3 regions of the Planomonospora sp. ID91781 genome follow, and region 1 is predicted to be linked to each of the others. Evidence: riboswitches for the same ligand, from Rfam matches in the RefSeq annotation. Region 1 holds a riboswitch; each other region holds the start of a gene.

The links. A riboswitch is a leader RNA that binds a small molecule or an ion and turns the genes downstream of it on or off. The one in region 1 is predicted to bind cobalamin.
Region 2: another riboswitch for cobalamin. It lies ahead of bluB (5,6-dimethylbenzimidazole synthase); the one in region 1 lies ahead of HS048_RS22865 (cobaltochelatase subunit CobN).
Region 3: another riboswitch for cobalamin. It lies ahead of HS048_RS25680 (ribonucleoside-diphosphate reductase subunit alpha); the one in region 1 lies ahead of HS048_RS22865 (cobaltochelatase subunit CobN).

Annotation. Positions count from the first base shown of each region.
Region 1 is NZ_JABTEY010000002.1:794,796-802,461, reverse strand. It holds gene HS048_RS22870 (precorrin-3B synthase) at 1-1,452, opposite strand, end outside; cobalamin riboswitch at 1,526-1,650, shown strand; gene HS048_RS22865 (cobaltochelatase subunit CobN) at 1,749-5,546, shown strand; gene HS048_RS22860 (methyl-accepting chemotaxis protein) at 5,638-7,254, opposite strand; gene HS048_RS22855 (TetR/AcrR family transcriptional regulator) at 7,597-7,666, shown strand, end outside.
Region 2 is NZ_JABTEY010000001.1:2,928,691-2,936,356, forward strand. It holds gene HS048_RS13315 (hypothetical protein) at 1-1,302, opposite strand, end outside; gene HS048_RS13320 (SAM-dependent methyltransferase) at 1,391-2,203, opposite strand; gene bluB (5,6-dimethylbenzimidazole synthase) at 2,326-3,006, opposite strand; cobalamin riboswitch at 3,044-3,242, opposite strand; gene HS048_RS13330 (iron ABC transporter permease) at 3,428-5,500, opposite strand; gene HS048_RS13335 (iron-siderophore ABC transporter substrate-binding protein) at 5,497-6,489, opposite strand; gene HS048_RS13340 (ABC transporter ATP-binding protein) at 6,500-7,318, opposite strand; gene HS048_RS13345 (phospholipase D-like domain-containing protein) at 7,411-7,666, opposite strand, start outside.
Region 3 is NZ_JABTEY010000002.1:1,418,612-1,426,277, forward strand. It holds gene HS048_RS25675 (ribonucleotide-diphosphate reductase subunit beta) at 1-374, opposite strand, end outside; gene HS048_RS25680 (ribonucleoside-diphosphate reductase subunit alpha) at 527-2,896, opposite strand; cobalamin riboswitch at 3,105-3,302, opposite strand; gene HS048_RS25685 (tripartite tricarboxylate transporter substrate-binding protein) at 3,307-4,254, opposite strand; gene glmS (glutamine--fructose-6-phosphate transaminase (isomerizing)) at 4,435-6,261, opposite strand; gene HS048_RS25695 (hypothetical protein) at 6,300-6,575, opposite strand; gene HS048_RS25700 (N-acetylmuramoyl-L-alanine amidase) at 6,964-7,666, shown strand, end outside.

The sequences.
Region 1 (7,666 bases):
CGATCTCATCGAACGCGAGGCGGCGTCCGCCTCCACGAGGCCGATGACGGAGGCCGCGTCGGCCCGGACGTCGGCGAGGGACTTGGCGCAGCCCGGGCGGCCGGTGCAGGCGCTCACGCCGGTCCACGGCGAGTCCGGGTCCGTGACCAGCCCGGCGTCCGCCAGCCGGACGGCCGCCTCCGCCGCCTCCGCGCGGGTCAGACCGGGCACGACCACCCCCCGCCACGGCGTGAGCCGTACCTCGTCGGCCAGCCCGGCGAGCAGTTCCGCCTGCGCCGCGGTCAGCCGCCCCAGCGGCACCGCGACGCCGAGGGCCACCCGGTCACCGGGATCCCCGCCCCCGTCTCCGTCTCCGGCCTCCTTCCGGTCCCCGCGCCCGCGGACCGGCTCGATGACGCCCACCGGTCCGTGCGTGACCGGGTGCGGCGCCACCGGCCGGCCGAGCCCGGAGCCCACGCCGGCGTCCGTCGCGGGAGGCGGCGCCGCGGCGTCCGCGGGGGTCTCCACCGGGGCGGCCGCGGAAGCGCCCGCGAGGGCGACGGCCGAGCCGGCCGCCTCGGCGCGGAGGCGTGCCACGACCCGGCCGGGACCGCCGGGCAGTTCCCCGATCCGCCAGGCGGCGGTCCCCGAACCCGCGAGCTCCGCCAGGAACGCCCCGGCCACCGCGAGCAGCGCGGGAACCGCCTCGGACACCGGGACGCGCAGGCCGCTGTCGGCGCCCGCGACGAGGACCGCGACCAGGTCGGGAGCGAGCGGCAGGATCCCCGCGTCGGCGCCGAGCCCGGCGACGTCGCCGCGGCCGTCGTCGACGGCGAACAGGAACCGGCCGGGCAGGGCGGCCAGCTCCGGGCGGGCGCACAGCGACCGGTCCAGTTCGGCGACCAGCGGGCCCGCGTCGAGCAGCCCGCGGCCGTCGCAGCCGGTCAGCGGGGAGGCCAGGATGTTGCGGACCCGCTCGTGGGTCGGCGAGGGCAGCAGGCCCGCCTCGCCCATCCGCGCCGCGAAGCCGGACTCCTCGCCCAGCCCGCGGACCTGGACGTTCGCCCGGGAGGTCAGCTCGATGACGCCGGTGCCGCACTCGGCGGCGGCCCGGGCCAGCTCGCGCAGCCGGGTCGAGGGCAGGCGGCCGCCGGGAACCCGGATCCGGGCCAGCCCGCCGTCGGCGGCGGCGTGCGTCTGCAGCGCTCCGGGACACGCGTCGGACCGGGACCGGCCCGGAAGGCCGGACACGCCGGAGGAGCCGGGACCGTCGGAGGCGCGGGAGGAGCCGGGTGCGCCGGACGCGTCAGGGGGTCCGGGACGGCCGGGCGCGCCGGAGGAGCCGGACAGGCCGGGAGTTCCGGAGGGCCCCGGTCCGCCGGGTGCGCCGGAAGGGGCGGGAAGCCCGAGTCCGCCGGGCACATCGGGGGAGCCGGACATGCCGGGATTTCCGGAGAGGTCGGGAACGGTCACGCCGAGGATGCTAACGCCGGGTTCCTCCGGACGACCGAACTGCCGTACGCTCATGGTCGAGCGAAGGCAATGGGAGGAAGCCGGTGCGAATCCGGCGCGGTCCCGCCACTGTGACCGGGGAGCGACCCCCAACCAGGCCACTGTCCGCGTGCGGACGGGAAGGCCGGGGGGAGCGTCGATCCGGGAGCCAGGAGACTCCGGCCCTCGCGTCCGCCGACGACCCGGGGCGAGGACCCCGAGGGAGGAAGAGTCTCCGTGCGCCCTTCGCCGTGCCCCCGTCCCGAGGGACGTGCCGCGTGATCCTGCTGCTCTCCACCTCCGACACCGACCTGCTCAGCGCCCGGGCGAGCGGCGCCGCCTACCGGCTGGGCAACCCCGCCCGGCTCGCCGCCGCGGACCTGCCGCCGCTGCTGGAGGGCGCCGACCTGGTCGTGGTCCGGCTGCTCGGCGGGCGCCGCGCCTGGGAGGAGGGCCTGGACGCCCTGCTCGCCGGGCCCCGGCCCGTCGTCGTGCTCGGCGGCGAGCAGGCGCCCGACGCCGAGCTGATGGAGTTGTCCCGCCAGTGGGGGGTCCCCGGCGGCGTCTGCGCCGAGGCGCACGCCTACCTCGCCCACGGCGGCCCGGCCAACCTCGCCGAGCTGCACCGGTTCCTGTCCGACACCGTGCTGCTCACCGGCCACGGCTTCGCACCCCCCCGGCCCACCCCGGCCTGGGGGGTGCTGGAGCGCGAGGCCCGCCGGGACACCGCCGGGGACGCCGCCGGGGACGCCGTCGGGAACGCCCCGGTCGTGGGGGTGCTGTACTACCGGGCCCACCACGTCGCCGGGAACACCGCGTTCGTCGAGACGCTCTGCGCGGCGGTCGAGGACGCGGGCGCGCGGGCGCTGCCCGTCTACTGCGCCTCCCTGCGCGCCGCCGAGCCCGCCCTGATCGAGACCCTGCGCCAGGTCGACGCCCTGGTGGTGACGGTGCTCGCGGCCGGAGGCACCCGCCCGGCGACCGCGTCGGCCGGCGGCGACGACGAGGCGTGGGACGTCGGGGCGCTGGCCGAGCTGGACGTGCCGATCCTGCAGGGACTCTGCCTGACGAGCAGCCGGGAGACCTGGGAGGGCAGCGACGACGGCCTGTCGCCGCTGGACGCCGCCACCCAGGTGGCCATCCCCGAGTTCGACGGCCGGATCATCACCGTGCCGTTCTCGTTCAAGGAGACCGACGCCGACGGGCTCACCGTCTACGCCGCCGACCCCGAGCGGGCCGCGCGGGTGGCCGGCATCGCCGTACGGCACGCCGCGCTGCGGCACGTCCCGCCCGCGGAGCGGCGGATCGTGCTGATGCTCTCGGCCTACCCGACCAAGCACTCCCGGATCGGCAACGCCGTCGGCCTGGACACCCCCGCGAGCCTGGTGCGGCTGCTGGCCGCGCTGCGCGGGCACGGCTACGACATCGGCGCCGAGGACGAGCTGCCCGGCGTGGCCGCCCAGGACGGCGACGCGCTGATCCACGCGCTGATCGCGGCGGGCGGGCAGGACCCCGACTGGCTCACCGAGGAGCGGCTGGCCGGCAACCCGGTGCGCATCGCCGCGCGCACCTACGCCGAGTGGTACGGCACGCTCCCGGCGGACCTGCGCGAGCGGGTCGAGGCGCACTGGGGGCCGCCGCCCGGCGAGCTGTTCGTCGACCGGTCCCGCGACCCGGAGGGCGAGATCGTGCTGGCCGCGCTGCGCGCCGGGAACGTCGTGGTGATGGTCCAGCCGCCGCGCGGCTTCGGCGAGAACCCGATCGCCATCTACCACGACCCGGACCTGCCGCCGAGCCACCACTACCTGGCGGCCTACCGGTGGCTGGCCGACGGGTTCGGTGCGCACGCGGTCGTGCACGTCGGCAAGCACGGCAACCTGGAGTGGCTGCCCGGCAAGTCCGCGGGCCTGTCGGCCTCCTGCGGCCCGGACGCCGCCCTGGGCGACCTGCCGCTGGTCTACCCGTTCCTGGTCAACGACCCCGGAGAGGGCACCCAGGCCAAGCGCCGCGCCCACGCCACCCTGGTCGACCACCTGGTGCCGCCGATGGCCCGCGCCGACACCTACGGGGACATGGCGCGGCTGGAGCAGCTCCTCGACGAGCACGCCTCGATCGCGGCCATGGACCCGGCCAAGCTCCCGGCGATCCGCGCCCAGATCTGGACGCTGATCCAGGCGGCCCGGCTCGACCACGACCTGGGGGTCGGGGACCGCCCGCACGACGCGGAGTTCGACGACTTCCTGCTCCACCTGGACGGGTGGCTCTGCGAGGTCAAGGACGTGCAGATCCGCGACGGCCTGCACGTGCTGGGCGCCGCCCCGCAGGGGGAGGTCCGCGTCGACCTGGTGCTCGCCATGCTCCGGGCCCGCCAGATGTGGGCGGGGAGCGAGGCGCTGCCCGGCCTGCGGGAGGCCCTGGGCCTGGCGGAGGACGGCAGCGCGGACCGGGCGGGCGTCGACGGGGCCGAGACGCTGGCCCGCTCCCTGGTCGAGGCCATGGAGGGCGGCGGCTGGGACCCGGCCGCGGCGGCCGGTGCGGTCGCCGCCGTCCTCGGACCGGTCGGCGGTGCCGTACCCGGATCGGATAACGGTGCCGTACCCGGATCGAGTGGCGGTGCCGTACCCGGATCGAGTGGCGGTGCCGTATCCGGACCGGGTGGCGGTGCCGTATCCGGACCGGGTGGGTCGGGCGGCGCGGCCGTTCCGCCGGGGGCCGCCGCCTCCGGAGCGGACCTCGCGCTGGTGGAGCGGATCCTGCGGTTCGCGGCGACCGAGATCGTGCCCCGGCTGGCGCGGACCACCGACGAGATCGGCGCGATCCTGCACGCCCTCGACGGCGGGTACGTGCCCGCCGGGCCGAGCGGGTCGCCGCTGCGCGGGCTGGTCAACGTGCTGCCGACCGGGCGCAACTTCTACTCGGTCGATCCCAAGGCGGTGCCGAGCCGGCTGGCCTGGGAGACCGGGCAGGCCATGGCGGACTCACTGCTGGCCCGCTACCGGGAGGAGACCGGCGGCTGGCCCCGCTCGGTCGGGCTCTCGGTCTGGGGGACCAGCGCCATGCGCACCGCCGGGGACGACGTGGCCGAGGTGCTCGCGCTGCTCGGCGTCCGGCCCGTGTGGGACGAGGCGTCGCGCCGGGTCACCGGCCTGGAGGCGATCCCGCTGCCCGAGCTGGGCCGGCCCCGGGTGGACGTCACCGTCCGCATCAGCGGGTTCTTCCGGGACGCCTTCCCGCACGTCGTGGCCATGCTCGACGACGCCGTACGGCTGGTCGCGGCCCTGGACGAGCCGGAGGAGGACAACTACGTCCGGGCCCACGTGCTGGCCGACTCCGGCCGCGGCGACCGGGCCACGATGCGGATCTTCGGTTCCCGCCCGGGCGCCTACGGGGCGGGGCTGCTGCCGCTGATCGACAGCCGCAACTGGCGCGACGACGCCGACCTGGCCGAGGTGTACGCGGTCTGGGGCGGGTTCGCCTACGGCCGGGGCGTCGACGGCGTCCCGGCGCGCGAGGACATGGAGACGGCCTACCGGCGGATCGCGGTGGCGGCCAAGAACGTCGACACCCGCGAGCACGACATCGCCGACTCCGACGACTACTTCCAGTACCACGGCGGCATGGTCGCCACCGTCCGCGCCCTCACCGGCCGGGCCCCGGCCGCCTACATCGGCGACAGCACCCGTCCGGACGCGGTCCGCACCCGGACGCTGTCGGAGGAGACCTCCAGGATCTTCCGGGCCCGCGTGGTCAACCCGCGCTGGCTGGCCGCGATGCGCCGGCACGGCTACAAGGGCGCCTTCGAGCTGGCCGCCACCGTCGACTACCTGTTCGGCTACGACGCCACCACCGGGGTCGTCGCCGACTGGATGTACGACCGGCTCGCCGCGGCCTACGTCCTGGACCCGGAGAACCAGGCGTTCCTGGCGGAGTCCAACCCGTGGGCGCTGCACGGCATCGCCGAGCGGCTGCTCGAGGCCGCCGACCGGGGCATGTGGGAGCACCCGGACCCGGAGATCCTGGCCGGGGTGCAGGAGGTCTACCTCAAGGCGGAGGGCGACCTGGAGGGCCGGGGATAGCGCGGCCCCGCCCCGCGGGGAGCCCCCGCGGGGCGGCACGACGATCGGCCGGGCGGCTTCTCCCGCGGTCCGTCTGCGCGGATGCGCCGTCTCAGACGGTGAAGCGGTTCACCAGTTCGCGCAGTGACGTGCTCATCTCCGCCAGTTCCGCCGCCGCCTGACGCGACTGCTCCACCCCCTCGGTGGTCACCGCCGCGGCCTCGGCGACGCCGGCGATGTTGGCGGCGATCTCGTTGCTGAAGGTCGCCGCATCGGCGACGTTGCGGTTCATCTCCCCGGTGGTGGCGGTCTGCTCCTCCACCGCCGCGGCGATCGCGGCCTGGTGGTCGTTGATCCGGCCGGTGATCTCGCTGATCCGGCTGATCGCCTCCATCGCGGCCGTCGTGTCGGCCTGGATCGCGGTGACCCGCCGGGCGATGTCCTCGGTGGCCTTGGCCGTCTCCTGCGCCAGGTCCTTGACCTCGCCCGCGACGACCGCGAAGCCCTTGCCGGCCTCCCCGGCCCGCGCGGCCTCGATGGTGGCGTTCAGCGCCAGCAGGTTGGTCTGCCCGGCGATGGCCGTGATCGTCTTGACGACGTCGCCGATCTCGGCCGAGGAGGTCTCCAGCTGGGCCATCATCGTGTTGGTGGTCTCGGCCACGCGCACGGCCTCGGCGGTCACGGAGGCGGCCGCGGAGGTGCTGCGGGAGATCTCCTCGATGGCCGAGCCCATCTCCTCCCCGCCCGCTGCCACGACCTCCACGTTGCGCGAGACGTCCGCTGCGGCGGCGGCGACCACGCCGGACTGGACGCTGGACTCCTCGGCCGAGGCCGCGATCTGCTCGGCGACCTGGGACAGCTGCACCGAGGAGGCGGCCAGCGAGGCGCTGTGGTCCGCCAGCACCGTCACCGTGGTGTGCAGGGATTCGGCGGTGACGTCCACGGCGTCGCCCAGCCGGCCGAGTTCGTCGCGGCGCGTCATCCGCAGCCGCACGGTCAGGTCGCCGTGGGCCAGCCGGCCGAGGGCGGACACGACCCCGCGGAGCGGGCGCACCACCGACCGGGTGGCGGTGATGCTCAGGCCGGCCGCCACGATCAGTGCCGCGACCAGCGTGCCGAGCAGGATCCGCTCGCTGTCGCTCCTGACTTCGGCCGCCTCCTTCTGCAGTGCGACCACACGTCCGGCCAGGGCATCGGTCAGCGCCGCGTTGATCTCCAGGCTGGCGGAGTAGGCCTCGGCGGCCTCACCGCCGTTGATGCTGTTCATGGCCTCGGCGCGGGCTTCGCGGGTGTCCTGGGCCAGCAGCTCCATGATCTTGTCGTCCCAGGCGAAGAAGTCGTCCCAGGCGGGGCGGAGCTTGTCGAACCGCGCTCGCTCAGCCGGTGTCAGGTATTCGACGTGCGTGGCGTCGATCGTGTCGTAGAGGGCCTGCTTGCTCTCCAGCTCGCCCTTGCGGTTGTAGGCGTCGGGCCCGGTGGCCACCTTGCCGCCGAAGGCGCCGGCGTCGGCCACGACCAGCCCCTGCCAGCCGGTGATGTCGGCGGCGTAGTAGCTGAGCTTCTGGACGTCGTCTTCGACCTGCTTCAGCTGATCCATGCGCATGCTGATGTCGTGCTGGCTGCCCATCCCGGAGCGGCCCACGGCGACCGAGACGATGATCAGCAGCGTGACCAGGAGGAACGAGAGCCCGAGTCGTTTTCCGACTTCCAGGTTCTGCAGGCGGGACATGTGAGACCTCCAGGAGGTTGGAGCCGCGGGGCGGCGGCAGGCGACCGATCGGCGCGATCCGGACGCACCAAAGAGGAACCCGGATAACGAAACGCTCAGGAACCCGTTTCTTTCAGCAGGTCCTGCTCTGGCCGCCTCCTACAGGTTCGGGCCTCGGTACCGGGCTGAGTCCTCCGGCCGCGGTGGAGGCGTGCCGCCGACGGGCGCGGGCCGCGTCCTCCTCGACCCCGGTCCGGCAGGGGTGGCGGGGCCTCGCTGCCCGCTTTGCCGTCCTCGGATTCCAAGGGTTACCCTAATCAATCTAGTTTCTTCCTAATCTTATTAGGGAAAGGTGGAGTGCGCATGGCACGGGCCGGGTTGACGGCGGACCGGGTGACGCTTGCGGGCGCCGAGCTGGCGGACGAGGTCGGGC
Region 2 (7,666 bases), on a different contig from region 1:
CGCGCGGCCGTCCGGGGTCGTCCACGCCCTGCCGTACCGGTTGACGAAGACGCGGCCGGCGGCGGGCGCGAGCCGGTTCTGCAGGTGCTCGCGCAGGGAGAGCAGCACGCGGCCGGACGCCCGCCCGGCGGATCTCTCCGCGGCGTCCAGTACGGCCGACGCGGACGAGCCGGTCCGCAGCAGGTGGTCGAGGCGGCGCAGCAGCGCGCCGGGAGCGTTCTCCAGCAACCGCACGGCGTCGGCGGTACGGCCGGCCGACAGGGCGGCCTCGACCTGGCTGTCGAGGCCGGCGACCTTCCGGACGCCCCTGGCCGCCTCGAAGACCTGGACGGCCCGTGGGAACCGCGGGAACTCGTGCGGGTGGAGCCGCTCGCCGAGTCGCTTCCACTGCTCCCGGTGGCGGGTGACGTCACCGTGCGAGGCCGGGGGCAGGCCGTCCAGCGCGGCCAGGAGAGCGCGGCGCTCGGCGCGGCGGAACGAACGGAACCTGGTGGGCGCGGCCAGCGTGACATCGCCGCCGGAGGCGCCGCAGGCCAGCCGGAGCACGTCGGTCACCGTGTCGACGAGCAGGGGGAGGCCGGCGGCCAGCCGTACCTCGTTGACGACGGCGCGGTTCTCGCGCACGGGCACGTCCTCGGGCTGCTCGGCGCAGAACGAGGCGAGCGAGCGCAGGGCCGCCAGGTCCTCGGCGGCGAGCGGCGCCTGCGAGCCCGCCAGGGAGAAGTAGAGGTCGCGCGCCTCGGACTCCAGGCTCCCGCCCGCTTCCAGCACGGTCACCCGGTCCCCGGCCAGCGGGACCAGCTCCGCGTGCGCGGCCAGCAGTTCGGCGTAGGTGTGCCGGTAGCGGCCGTATCCCGGCAGGCTCAGCAGGTCGATCGTCGACGGCCGGACCCGCGCGGTGGCAGGGTCGAGCGCGGTGACCGGGTCGAGCAGCGCCTCGCGCAGCAGGCCGGCCCAGAACTCCACGGTGTCGGGCACGTTGGCGGGGAAGTCGATGAAGTAGGCGTTGTGCCGCACGTGGTCGCCGACCAGCCGGCGGACCGCGGCCAGGACGCGCACGCCCAGATCGACCACCTCCTGGCCGGGCAGCCCGGCCAGACGCGCGAGCAGGGCCGGCGAGCACGTGAACCCCACGCTCAGCAGCGCGGCGTCGAGCTGCCGGGCGGCCGTCTCACCCCAGCCCGGCACGGCGTCCGCGGGAGCGCCGAGGGGGACCCGCAGCCGCCTGGTGATGACGAGGCCCTCCAGGGCGAGGCTTTCCGGCGTGGGGTCTTCCGGCGGGAGGTTTTCCAGGGCGTCCACGGATGCACCTTATAGGCGAATACGTGAGGTGATTATTGGTTTTCTCCTGGTGCGCTCTGCCGCCGCGGCGGGCACCCCGGCCGGGGCTTCACGGCTTGCGGGCGACCCCGCAGAACTGGGAGACCTCTTCGGGCTCGCCCCAGGGCTCGGCCTCGGCACGCCATCTCGAGCAGGACACCACGCCGGGCTCCAGGAGCTCCAGCCCGTCGAAGAACGTCGCCAGGTGACGGCGGTCGCGGGCCACGATCGGGGTGCCGCCCCGCTCCATGAACCGCCGCATCGCCTCGTGCATGGCGTCACCGTGGACCTCGGCCGTGGCGTGCGCGATCGCCAGGTAACTGCCGGAGGGCAGGGCGTCGACCAGCTCCTGTACGATCTTCCCCGCCTCGGCGTCGTCGACGATGTGGTGCAGGATGCCCAGCAGCATCAGCGCGACGGGTTCGGTGAAGTCGAGCGTCTGCGCGGCGACCCGCAGGATGTGCTGCGGGTCGCGCAGGTCGGCCTCGATGTACTGGGTGCGGCCCTCGGGCGTGCCGGCGAGCAGGGCGCGGGCGTGCGCCAGGACGATCGGGTCGTTGTCGACGTAGACGACCCGGCACTCCGGGGCGATCCGCTGCGCGACCTCGTGGGTGTTGTCGGCGGTGGGCAGGCCCGTGCCGATGTCGAGGAACTGGCGGATGCCCGCCTCGCCCGCCAGGTGCCGTACGGCCCGGCCCAGGAACGCCCGGTCGGCCCGGGCCGCTTCGACGATGCCCGGGATGAGCTGCTTGACCATCTCCCCGGCCTCGCGGTCGGCCGGGTGGTGGTCCTTGCCGCCCAGCCAGTAGTTCCAGATGCGGGCCGAGTGCGGCCGGTCGAGGCCGAGGTCGCGCGGAGCGCCGGATTCGCGGGGGGTGTTCATGGGCCAGGTCCATTCATGCGGGGGTTCGCGCCGAACATGACCGCCTTAGTCGATCATGTCCGCTCGGGCCGCGGCAAGGCCCCATCCGGGTCCCGCGCCCCGGGTCGATCCGTGTCCTCGCGTCACCACCGTTCGTGCCGGACCGCGGCGCTCAGCGGGGCGCGGCGGCGCCAGCCGTGCCGTTCCAGGTCGGGGGCCGGTTCGACGTGGGTGACCGGTCCCAGGCAGAGCCAGGCCACCGGGCGGATCCCGGACGGGATGCCGAGCAGGCGCCGCACGAACGGCTCGCGGTAGAACGAGACCCAGCCGACGCCCAGGCCCTCGGCGGTGGCCGCCAGCCACAGGTTCTGGATGGCCAGGCAGACCGAGTAGAGGCCGGTGTCGGCGATGGCGTGCCGGCCCAGGACCGCGGGACCGGCGCGTTCGGCGTCGTAGGTGACGACCACCGAGAGGCTCGACTCCAGCACGCCGTCGACCTTGATCCTGGCGAACCGCTCGGCCTCGTCCCCGCTGAGGGACGCCGCGAAGACGGCCCGCTCCCGCTGGACGTGGTCGTGGAAGGCCTGGCGGGTGGCGGGGTCCCGTACCAGGACGAAGTCCCAGGGCTGGGAGAGCCCCACGCTGGGCGCCGCGTGCGCGGCGGCCAGCACGCGGTCGAGGACGTCGCCGGGCACGGGTCCGCCGTTGAACTGGGACCGTACGTCGCGGCGGCGGTGGATGACGTCGTAGATGCCGGTGTTCGCAGGGACGTCGTTCGCAGGGACGTCGTTCGCATAGACGTCGTTCGCAGGGACGTCGTTCACAGGGCAGGCTCCCGCTGCTCTCGTGCCGCCCCTCAGGGGGCGGCGGGTGGAGCGAGGCCGGTCTTCGGACTCTCGGATCAACGCCTGCGCCGTCCGCCTTCCCGGCCTCGAGGCCAGTGGCCGCACGTCTCGTGCGTGGACGGCAGCTCCCCGATCACCGCGGCGGGCCCGTGCCGGAGTCGCACCGGCTTCCCGATTCTCCTCCCGGGGGAGGCACCTCGCGTCAGTTCGTGCCGGACGCGACTGTAGCGCAGTGCGGGAGCGCGATCATGCAGGAGGTGACGACCGCGCCGCCGAACCGGGTGCGGTCGCACCGTCCGCCTCCACGAGACCAGGGGCACACTCGCTCCTCGGTCCCGCGGAGGCGATCTCGGATGGGACGACCTCGTGGAAATCGCGATCAGGGCCCGGAACCGGCCGGTCAGCCGTCCGCCTGCGCCCGGGAGCGCCACAGCAGCCAGACGAAGTACGGCGTGCCGAGCAGCGCGGTGACGAGCCCGGCGGGCACCTGGGCCGGGGCGATGACGGTGCGCCCGAGCGTGTCGGCCAGGCTCACCAGCAGAGCGCCGAGGAGCACGGCCACCGGGAGGACGCGGGCGTGGCCCGCACCGACCAGGGCGCGGGCGGCGTGCGGGGCGATCAGGCCGACGAAGCCGACCACGCCCACGGCGGAGACCGCGGTGGCGGTCAGCAGCACCGAGCCGCCCAGAGCGGCCAGCCGTACCGGTTCCAGGGGGACGCCGAGGACGCGGGGGCTGTCCTCGTCCAGGGAGAGCAGGTCCAGGTCGCGGCGGAGCCAGACGATCAGCGGGAGCACCAGGGCCAGGGCCAGCGCGACCGGGATGAGCTGGGCGGGGACGCGGCCGTAGGTGGAACCGGACAGCCAGGTCAGCGCCATGGCGGTGTTCCAGGGGTCCGCCTTGACGATGATCAGCACGGTGACGGCGGTGCAGGCCGCCTGCACGCCGACGCCGATCAGCACCAGCCGGTCGGAGCTCAGCCCGCCGCGCCACGACAGCAGGTACACCGCGGCGGAGGCGGCCAGGGCCCCGGCGATGGCCGCCGCGAACATCGGCCAGATCCCGGCGAGCGGTGCGAGGGCCAGCAGCGAGACGGCGCCCACGCCCGCACCGGCGGTGACGCCGAGCATGCCCGGCTCGGCCAGCGGGTTGCGGCACACCGCCTGGACGGCCGTGCCCGCGGCGGCCAGCGCGGCGCCGGCGAGCACCGCGGCGAGCACCCGCGGATAGCGCTGATCGAGCACGAAGGTGAGGCCGCGGCCGGTCCGGCCGTTCAGCCAGTTGACCAGGTCGCCGCCCAGGATCCAGGTGTCGCCGCCGAGCATGCCGAGGAAGACCGCTCCGGCGAGCAGGACCGCGCAGGCCGTCACCACGGTCAGGAAGGCGGCGCGCGAGCGGGCCGCGACCCGCACGATCGGCGGCTGGCGGGTCGGCCCGGCGTCCCGGTAGCGGCGGGCCAGCCACACCATCACCGCGGCGCCGAACAGCGAGGTGACCACGCCGGGCGGCACGTCCACGCCCGCCTGCCCGCCGAAGACGGCGCGCAGCCCGATGTCGGAGCCGAGGACGACGAGCACGCCGACGAGGCCCGCCAGCGGAACCGCCGTCCGGTGGCGGTGCACGCCCGGGAGCAGCCTGACGATCACCGGCGCGCACAGGCCCACGAACCCGATGGGGCCCGCGACGGTGACCGCGGCGGCGGCCAGCAGGACGGCCAGGAGCGTGAGCACCAGGCGCAGCCGTCCGACGTTGACGCCGAGCACCGTGGCGGTGTCGTCGCCCAGGGAGAGGATGTCGAGCCTCGGCCCGGCCAGCACGGCGGCGGCCCCGGCCAGCAGGATCAGCGGGCCCAGCTGCGTGACGGCCTCGAGGTCGCTCTGCACGAGCGAGCCGCTGCCCCAGGCGAACAGCCCGTTGGTCTCCTCCTCGAAGAGGATCAGCAGCAGGTTGGTGAGCGAGTGGAGCGCCAGCGCGGTCGCCGAACCCGCCAGGATCAGCCTGGTCGTGCCGGTCCGGCCGCCCGCGGCGAGCGCCATCACCAGGGCGGCCGCGGTCAGGCCGCCCAGCAGGGCGAGCAGGCCCGACAGGAACAGCGGCAGCGTCAGGCCGAAGGCCGCCGCCGCGGCGACCGCGAAGTAGGCGCCGGCGCTGACCGCCAGCGTGTCGGGCGAGGCCATGGGGTTGCGGGAGACGGCCTGCAGCAGCGCGCCCGCCACCCCCAGGGCGACGCCGACGGTGATCCCGGCCAGCAGCCGGGGCAGCCGGGAGGCCAGCAGGATCCGGGCGGCCTCGCCGTCGGTGTCGCCGAACGGCAGCCGGAGCAGATCGAGCGCGCCGATCGACGACGTGCCCTGCGTCACGTGGACCGCGGCGGCCACGACGACCGCCGCCAGCGTCAGGAGGAGCACGCCGGCGCTCCCCAGCCGCCGCAGCGGGGTGGGGGGCGCCGGCGGGGCCTGGAGGGTGGTGCTCAACCGGTGTAGGCCTTCACGAGGGCCTCGGCGTACTGCTTGGAGGACAGCGGTCCGCCGAAGGTCCAGATGCCGTCGGGGAGCTTGACGACCTGCTTCTTCTCGACGAACGGCAGCTTCTTCCAGATGGCGTTCGAGGCCAGCCCGTCGGCGAAGACGTCGGTGCCGTCGGAGGCGTTGTAGAAGAAGCGGGTGTCGGGGTCCTTCAGCGCGGTCAGGCCCTCGACGTCGGTGGCGCCCAGGCCCCACACCGGGTCCACCTCGCCCGTCCAGGCGTTGACCAGGCCGAGCTCGGTGGCGACGTCGGAGACCAGCGCGCCCTTGCCGAACATGCGGATGGAGATCTTGCTGCCGTCCTTCCAGCCGTCGGCCATGGCGAACGGCTTGCCGGCGGCGCCCGCCGCGGCGAGCTTGCTCTTGCCGTCGGCCAGCGCGGCGTCGAAGTCGGCGAGGAGCTTGTCCGCCTCGGCGGTCTTGCCCAGCGCGGTGGCGATCAGCTTGAGGTCGCTCCGCATCCGGCCCAGGTTGTCCTTCGCGTCGCTGCCCTTGAAGGTGATGACGGGGACGAACTTCTCCAGCTGCGGCACCAGCGCGGAGTCGCGCTCGGCCTCCATGACGACCAGGTCGGGCTGGAGCGCGGCGATGGAGTCGACGCTCGGCTCCTGGCGGGTGCCGACGTCCTTGACCGAGGGGTCGAGCTTGGCCGCGGTCACCCAGGTGGCGTAGCCCTTGGTGTCGGCCACCCCGATCGGCATGACGCCGAGGCTGACCACCATCTCGGCCTCGCCCCACTCCAGGGCGACCACCTTGGTGGCGGGGCGGTCGAGGGTGACCTGCTTGCCGCGGCTGTCGGTCACCGTGACGGGGGAGGCGGAGGCGGGGGCCGTGCCGCCGGAGGCGGCCGGTTCGGGAGCGGCGGTCTCGGTGGTGCCGCAGGCGGCGAGCACGGCGGCGGCGGCCACGGCCACGAGGGCGGTGCGCAGGGGGTTCATGGTGTTCCTGTCAGGTTGTGGCGGGGACGCTTCTGGTGTGCCGGCCGATCGGCCGGGTGGACACCGTCCCCGTCCTCGGGTCGTGCGTGACCTCGATGCGGATGCCGTACACCTCGGTGAGCAGGTCCTCGGTGAGGACCTCGGCGGGCGGCCCGTCGGCCCGGACGCGGCCTCCGTGCAGCAGGACGACGTGGTCGGCCAGCTCGGCGGCCTGGTTCAGGTCGTGCAGGACGACGCCGACGGCCACGTCGTGGCCGTCGGCCAGGTCGCGCACCAGATCCAGCAGCTCGATCTGGTAGCGCAGGTCCAGGAAGGTGGTGGGCTCGTCCAGGAGCAGGACGCCGGTGTCCTGCGCCAGGCAGGTGGCCAGCCACACGCGCTGCAGCTCGCCGCCGGACAGCTCGTCCGCCGCGCGGTCGGCCATCGCGGTGACGCCGGTGAGCTCCATCGCCCTGGCGACCGCGGCGTCCCCCTCGGGGTCGCCCGCCCGCCACCGGCCCCGGTAGGGGTGCCTGCCGTACCCGATGACGTCCCGGACCCGCACGCCGGAGGGCGTGGGGCGGCTCTGCGCCAGCAGCGTGACCCGCTTGGCGAACTCCCGGGCCGACATGTCCAGCGCGGACACGTCGTCGGCCAGCGTCACCGTGCCCGCCTCCGGCCGGTGCAGCCGGGCCAGCGCCCGCAGCAGGGTGGACTTGCCGCTGCCGTTGGGGCCCACCAGGGCCGTCACGAGTCCACGCCGCAGGGTGATGCGGCCGTTCTCGACGACGGTGGCGCCGTGGTAGCCCAGACGCAGGTCGGCTCCACGCAGCGAGATCTTCTCGGTCACGGAGATTAGGTTAGGCTTACCTAGATAAATGTCAACTTTCAACTATTTCGATCATGTTTCAGTGGTCCGGTGACGGCCGTCGGCGCGGCCCGTCACGGCGGGGACGGCCTGCCCATGAAGCGCTCGCCCGCCGCCTCGACGCGCCGGATCTCGGCGCGGAAGAAGCGGGCCAGCTCGGCGCAGGCGGCGGGGTCGACCGGGCCTCCCTCGCGGGCGGGCAGGTCCGGGTAGGGGCTGCCGAGGACGAAGATGTTCTCGTCGTTGTAGTTGTTGGCGGGCGCGGTGTAGTTGAAGGACCCGGCGACGACGACCGCCTCGTCGATCACCATGAGCTTGTGGTGGAGCTTG
Region 3 (7,666 bases), 620 kb from region 1:
GCGGCGAAGGCCTTGACCCGCTCGTCGTGGTCGGGCAGGTAGGTGTCGAGCAGCGTCAGGTAGAACTGGACGTGCACGGCCTCCTCGAACAGCTGGCGGCTGAGGTAGAGCCGGGCCTCGGGGGCGTTGACGTGCTGGTAGAGGTTGAGGACCAGGTTGTTGGCCACGATCGAGTCGCCGGTGGCGAAGAACGCCACGAGCCGGTTGATCAGGTGGCGCTCCTGGTCCGTCATCTTCGCCAGGTCGGCGAGGTCGGAGTTCAGGTCCACCTCCTCCACCGTCCAGGTGTTGCGGATGGCGGCCCGGTAGCGCTCGTAGAAGTCCGGGTAGCGCATGGGCCGCAGGGTCAGGTCCATGCCGGGGTCGAGCAGCATGCTGGATGTCTCCGTGTCGTCGTCGGGTCGTGCGTGAGGTCGTGCGTGAGGTCGCCGGATCGCGCGCCGGGCCGTGGAAAGGCACGGAAAGGCGCGGAAAGGCACGAAGGCGCGGCAGGGCGCGTCGGGTCGCGGCGGGGCGCCGGGCGGGCCTACTGGCAGGCGTCGCAGACCTCGGGGTTCTCCAGGGAGCACGCGACGGCCTCGGGGTCGGCGACCGCGGCGGGCGCGGGCGCGCCCGGGGCGGCGGCCACGGTGGTCTGGGCGATCCGCGTCGCGGGGCGCGAGCGCAGGTAGTAGGTGGTCTTCAGGCCCGACTTCCAGGCGTAGGCGTACATCGAGGAGAGCTTGCCGATGGTCGGGGTGGCCATGAAGAGGTTCAGCGACTGCGCCTGGTCGACGTACGGCGTGCGCGCGGCGGCCAGGTCGATCAGCGCCTTCTGCGGCAGCTCCCAGGCGGTCCGGTACAGGACCTTGAGGTCGGCGGGGATCTCCGGGATGTCCTGGACCGAGCCGTCGGCCCGCTTGATCGCGTCCCGGATCCGCTCGTTCCACAGCCCGCGCGCCTGCAGGTCGCGGACCAGGTAGCGGTTGACCTGGAGGAACTCGCCCGACAGGGTCTCGCGCTTGAAGACGTTGGAGACCTGCGGCTCGATGCACTCGTAGCAGCCGGCGATGGAGGCGATCGTGGCGGTCGGCGCGATCGCGATCAGCAGGGAGTTGCGCAGGCCGGTCTCCGCGATCCGCTCCCGCAGCGCGGCCCACTCGGGCGAGCGCGCGGCGGACCGGGAGGCCCCGTGACCGCCGCTGCGGCCGTCGCTGTGGCCGTCGCCGTAGTGGTCGGGGTGGAGCACCCCGTCCGCGGCCCGGGTCTCGCCGTAGGAGGGGTGCCGGCCCCGCTCGGCGGCCAGGTCGGCGGAGGTGCCGTAGGCGGCGAGCGCGATCTCCTCGGCGATCCGGGTGGACAGCTCCAGCGCCTCCGGCGAGTCGAACGGCAGGCGCAGCGCGAAGAACACGTCGGCCAGGCCCATCACGCCCAGCCCGATCGGCCGCCACCGGCGGTTGGCCGCCTCGGCCTCGGGCGTCGGGTAGAAGCCCAGGTCGATGGTGCGGTCCAGGAACCGCACGGCGGTGCGGACGGTGCGGCGCAGCCGCTCCCAGTCGACCCCGTCCCCGGCCAGGTGGGCGGCCAGGTTCACCGAGCCGAGGTTGCAGACGGCCGTCTCGGCGTCGCTGGTGACCTCGAGGATCTCGGTGCAGAGGTTGGACAGGTGGATGACGTTCTCGGGGCGGGCGGTCTGGTTGGAGGTGCGGTTGGCCGCGTCCTTGAAGGTCATCCAGCCGTTGCCGGTCTGGGCCAGGGTCCGCATCATCCGGCCGTAGAGGGTCCGGGCCGGGATCCGCCGCACGGCCAGCCCGGCCTCCTCGGCGGCCCGGTAGGCGGCGTCGAAGGCGGCGCCGTACAGGTCGGTGAGGTGCGGGACGTCCTTGGGGTCGAACAGCGACCATGCCGCGTCCGCCTCGACCCGGCGCATGAACTCGTCCGGCACCCAGTTGGCCAGGTTGAGGTTGTGGGTGCGGCGGGCGTCCTCGCCGGTGTTGTCGCGCAGTTCCAGGAACTCCTCGATGTCGGCGTGCCAGGTCTCCAGGTAGACGCAGGCGGCGCCCTTGCGCCGGCCGCCCTGGTTGACCGCGGCGACGCTGGAGTCCAGCGTGCGCAGCCACGGCACGATGCCGTTGGAGTGGCCGTTGGTGCCCCGGATCAGCGAGCCCCGCGAGCGCACCCGGGTCCAGGCGATGCCGATCCCCCCGGCGTACTTCGACAGGCGCGCGACCTGCCCGTAGCGCTCGTAGATGGCCTCCAGCTCGTCGCGCGGCGAGTCGAGCAGGAAGCACGACGACAGCTGCGGGCGGCGGGCGCCGGAGTTGAACAGGGTCGGCGAGCTCGGCAGGTAGGACAGCGTGGTCATGAGGCCGTACAGCTCGGCGGCCTCGGCCACCGTCTCCGACAGGCCGCAGGCCACCCGGAGGAAGAAGTGCTGCGGGCGCTCCAGGACCTTGCGGGTCTCCGGGTGGCGCAGCAGGTAGCGGTCGTAGACCGTGCGCAGGCCGAAGTACTCGAACCGGGTCTCCTCGCGGACCAGCGCGTCCAGCTCCGCCGCGTTGGCCGCGACGAACTCCGCCAGCCGGTCGGCGACCAGTCCGGCCGCGTGGGTGGCGGCGACGGATTCCGAGAAGGTCCGGACGCCGTGCTCGGCGGCCTCGTCGGCGATCAGCCCGTCCAGCAGCCCGGCGGCGGTCCTGGAGTTCTCCGGGTCGGTGATCACCCGGGCGGCGGCCTCCTCGATGGCCAGCCGGCGGGCGTCCGGGCCGGTTCCCGCCCCCGGTACGGCGCCGGCCGTCGTACCGCCCGCCGCGCCGCCCGCCGCGTCACCCGCCGTGCCGGTCACCACCGTGCCGGTCGCGCCGCCCGCCGCGTCACCCGCCGTGCCGATCGCGGCCTCTGCCATGGTCTGTGTCACGTGCCACCCCTCGCGCGCTGGAATTCCCCGTGTGTACGGCTCTCGAGGAACGGGCGCGCGTCGGAGGGCGGATCCCGGCCGCAGGAAGGGCATGCGGGAACCGCCTCGTCCGCGGGCCCTCCCTCGAAGCCCTGGACCGCTTGCGTGGCCGGGGCCGCCCACCGGGCGGTCCGGACCGCCCTCGGGCGTCCCGGAGCCCGGTCCGGCTCCCCTTCCACGCGTCACCGGCAGGTCTTCGGACTCACGGGCGTGTTCGTGCGCTTCCTACTGGCCGTCGCTTCCCAGGTCTCCCCAGTGCCTCTGACGGCGGTCGTTCCCGTTCACCGCTGCGGGGCAGTCCCGGAATCGCACCGGGTTCCCTCTTTCCTCGCCCCGCCAGGGGCGAACCAGCAACGAGGAGGATCCTACATCTAGGGGCGGATCGCGCAACCGGCCCTACAATTTGTGTCGGACGAGCCCAGCAGCCCGAGTTCGTAGAGCACGCCCCGGGTGCGCTCGGTCTCGGTGGCGAGCCACTGCCGGAAGTCGTCGCCGCTGAGGTACACGCGTTCCCAGCCCTGGCGCGCGCACAGTTCCCGCCAGCGCGGGGAGGCGTCGATCCGGTCGCAGAGCGCGACGGCGGCCTCGCGGTCCTCGGCGCTCATCTCCCCCGGGCCGAGCAGCCCGCGCCAGTCGGCGTACTCCAGCCGGACCTCCAGCTCCATGAGCGTCGGCGCCTCGATCCCGTCGATCCGTTCGCGGGAGGAGACCGCCAGCACGCGCAGGCGTCCCGAGGCGAGCCCGGCGGCCAGGACGCGGGCCGGGGCCAGAATCGCGGCGGCCCATCCGCCGCCGAGCGCCTCGACGGCCTGGTCGGCCCCGGCGTACCCGGTGTACTCGAGGAGGCGGGCGTCCACGCCCAGGCACTTGCCGATCATGCCGTAGAGGACGTGGTCCGGGCCGCCGGCCGCCCGGCCGCCGACCACCAGCCCGGCGGGGTCCCGGCGGAGCCGGGCGGCGAAGTCCTCGAAGGAGCGCAGCCGCGAGTCGGCGGAGACCGCCAGCGCCGCCCACTCGCCGACCAGGCGGGCCAGCGGGGTGGCGGACTCGGCCAGCGGGGCGGCGCCGGACGTCTCCGCCCCGGCGACCATCGGCATCCCGGCCACCAGCAGCCCGCCCTCGCGGGTGAACGGCGCACCGGAGGTCCGCGACGCGGCGAGGGCCGCGAGGGCGGCGGCCCCGGCCCCGCCCGGGTGGTTCTCCACCTCGACCGTCCGGGCCAGTCCGTCGCCGGTCAGCGCCGACGCCAGCGCCCGGGCCACCCGGTCGGCCTCGCGCCCGCGGGCCGCGGGCGCGATGACCGACAACCTCTCCGGCACCGGAGGTCCGGCGCCGCCCGTCGTCCCGCATCCCGCCGCGGCGACCGCGATCCCCGCGGTGATCCAGAAAAACCGCCTACGGTGCATAGGTGCCCCTTTCCCAGGGTGCCCTTGGCACTCTAGGTTACAGCACCATTACTTTCCGCCACAGAACGGGACGTAGCGGGCGCAGCGTTCCGGCTACTCCACCGTGACGCTCTTGGCCAGGTTCCGGGGCTTGTCCACGTCCCGCTCCAGGGCGACGGCGGCGTGGTAGGCGAAGAGCTGGAGCGGGATGCCCAGCAGGATCGGGTCCAGCTCGACCTCGTTCTTGGGCACGACCAGGCAGTCGTCGGCCAGCTTGGGGTCGGCGACGCGGTGGCCGACCATCAGCACCCGCCCGCCGCGCGCACGGATCTCCCCCAGCGTGGTGAGGTTCTTGTCCAGCAGCTCGTCGTCGGGGACGATCGCCACGGTCGGCATCTCCGGGCCGATCAGCGCCAGCGGGCCGTGCTTGAGCTCGCTGGCCGGATAGGCCTCGGCGTGCACGTAGGAGATCTCCTTGAGCTTCTGCGCGCCCTCGCGCGCCACCGGGTAGCCCCGGACGCGGCCGACGAACATGATGCTCGGCGAGTCGGCGTACTTCTCGGCCAGTTCCTTGACCTGCGGCTCCAGGGCGAGGATCTCCTTGATCTGGTCGGGCAGCGCGCGCAGCCCCTCGCAGATCCGGCGGCCGTCGGCCGGCGACAGGTCGCGCACCCGGCCCAGGTGCAGGGCCAGCAGCGCGAAGGCCACCGCGGTCGAGGTGAACGCCTTGGTGCTGGCGACGGAGACCTCAGGTCCGGCGTGCAGGTAGACGCCGCCGTCGCACTCGCGGGCGATGGCGCTGCCGACGGTGTTGACGATGCCGAGCACCCGGCCGCCCTTGCGCTTGAGCTCCTGGACGGCCGCGAGGGTGTCGTAGGTCTCCCCCGACTGGCTGATCGCCACGTACAGGGTGTCGGCCTCCACGACCGGGTTGCGGTAGCGGAACTCGCTGGCCGGCTCGGCGTCGGCGGGGATGCGGGCCAGCTCCTCGATGAGCTGGGCGCCGATCTGGCCGGAGTAGTAGGCCGAGCCGCAACCGATGATCTTCACGCGGCGGAAGGAGCGGGTCTCCCGCGCGTCCATGTTGAGGCCGCCCAGGTGGGCGACGTTGAAGCGCTCGTCGAGGCGTCCGCGCAGGGTGCGGGCGACGGTGTCGGGCTGCTCGGAGATCTCCTTGAGCAGGTAGTGCTCGTAGCCGCCGGTGTCGTAGTGCGCGGCCTCCCAGTCGACGGTCAGCGGCTCCTTGGCGGTCTCCCGCGCGTCGCTGGCGAAGGTGTTGAACCCGTCGGCCCGCAGCACCGCGAGCTCGCCGTCCTCCAGGTGCACCACCTGGCGGGTGTAGCGGACCAGCGCGGCCACGTCGGAGGCGGCGAACATCTCCTTCTCGCCGATGCCCAGCACGATCGGGCTGCCGTTGCGGGCCACGACCACCTCGCCGGGGCGCTCGGCGTCGAGCACGGCGATGCCGTAGGTGCCGACGACCCGCTTGAGCGCGAGGCGGACGGCCTCCTCCAGCGAGTCGGTCTCCTTGACGGTCCGGGCGATCAGGTGCGCCAGCACCTCGGTGTCGGTCTCGGACAGGAAGACCGCGCCGTCGGCCTCCAGCTTGGCCCGCAGCTCGTCGGCGTTCTCGATGATGCCGTTGTGCACGACCGCGACGCGCTCGTCGTTCGACAGGTGGGGGTGGGCGTTGACGTCGCTGGGCACGCCGTGGGTGGCCCAGCGGGTGTGGCCGATGCCGACCGTCCCCTTGAACCGCGCGGGCACGGCCGCCGCCAGGTCCGCCACGCGGCCCTTGACCTTGCGCATCTTCAGGCCCTTGTTGGAGACGACCACGCCGGCCGAGTCGTAGCCCCGGTACTCCAGGCGCTGGAGGCCCTCCAGCAGGATCGGCGCCGCGTCCTTCGGGCCGACGTAGGCCACGATTCCACACATGATCATCACCCTCTCACTGAGATATTTGTACCCTTTGTACGGTTTTATCCGTAAACGATCCGTCGCAACTGGCGCAGGGAGAGCTCGGGCGGCGAGACGCGGCGGGCCGCCAGCTCCGCGGCGATCCGCGGGAAGGCGACGTCGTTGACCAGCCCCTTCGCCTTGAGCTCGGCGTGGCGCCGCCGGACGTACTCCTCGGTCCCCTCTGAGAAGTACGCCAGCACGTCCGCCACCACCCGCGCCGCCTCTCCCGGCCCGAGCGCGCTCGTCCGGGTCAGATGAGTGATCAGCTCCTCGTGCGGATGCCATGCGGTGGACACAGACCAGGACGATATGCAGGGGGAACGCGATTCGCCAACTTTCCTGCCCGGAATCGGGCAGGAAATCAGCGATTCCGTCCGATCGACCACATGAATCACATACGGTAGTTGATCGTTACTGTGGGTAGTGGTCCGGGCGGGAGGAACCACTATGCGCCGCCTGCCGTGCATCACCGTATTCGCCGCTCTCGTCGTCTCCGCCGCCTTCGGCGCGCCCTCTGCCCACGCCGCCCCGGAACCGAACCTCCGGACGGGCCCGCAGCCGCCTCCGCTCCCCGGCCCGGAACCCGCCCCGGGGAACGCCCACGGGAACGGCCCGGAACCCGCCCCGGGGAACGGCGAGGAGAGCGCCCTGGAAAACGGCTCGGGGAACGGCCCGGAGAGCCGGATGCGGGAACGTCCGCACCAGGGCAGGCAGGCCGCCTTCGCCCGGGCCGCCCGGACGTACGGCGTGCCGGAGAGCCTGCTGCTCGCCGTCTCCTACCTGCAGTCCCGCTGGGACGCCCACGGCGGCAGGCCGAGCGTCTCGGGCGGGTACGGTCCCATGCACCTGGTCGACGCGCGCACCGCCGCCTCCCCCGGCCGCCACCGCGACGACCACCACGGCGCGGCCGGGGCGGACCCGCGCGGCGACGAGACCCGGCCGCTCCGGGTGGCGGCGCCCCGCCCCGCCGCCCGCGGCGACCGGGTCCCGCCGCCGGACACCCTGCACCGGGCCGCGAGCCTGACCGGGATCTCCCCCGCCCGGCTGCGCCTGGACCCGGCCGCCAACATCACGGGCGGCGCCGCGCTCCTCGCCCACCACCAGCGGAGCGGCGGAGGACGGCCGGGCGCCGGTCCCGCCCACTGGTACGACGCGGTGGCCCGCTATCCCGCGACCCGCGACGCCCGGGCCGCGGCGGTCTTCGCCGACGAGGTCTACGCGACGCTCCGCACCGGAGCCGCCCGGGTGACCGACGACGGCGAGCGGGTGGTCCTGCGCCCGGACCCGGCCCTGACCCCGGCGGCCCCGGCGGGCCGCGCGGAGGCGGGCCGTACGGACCGGGACGCCCGCGCGCCCCGGCGCCTCGCCCTGCGGCAGGAGACCCGGG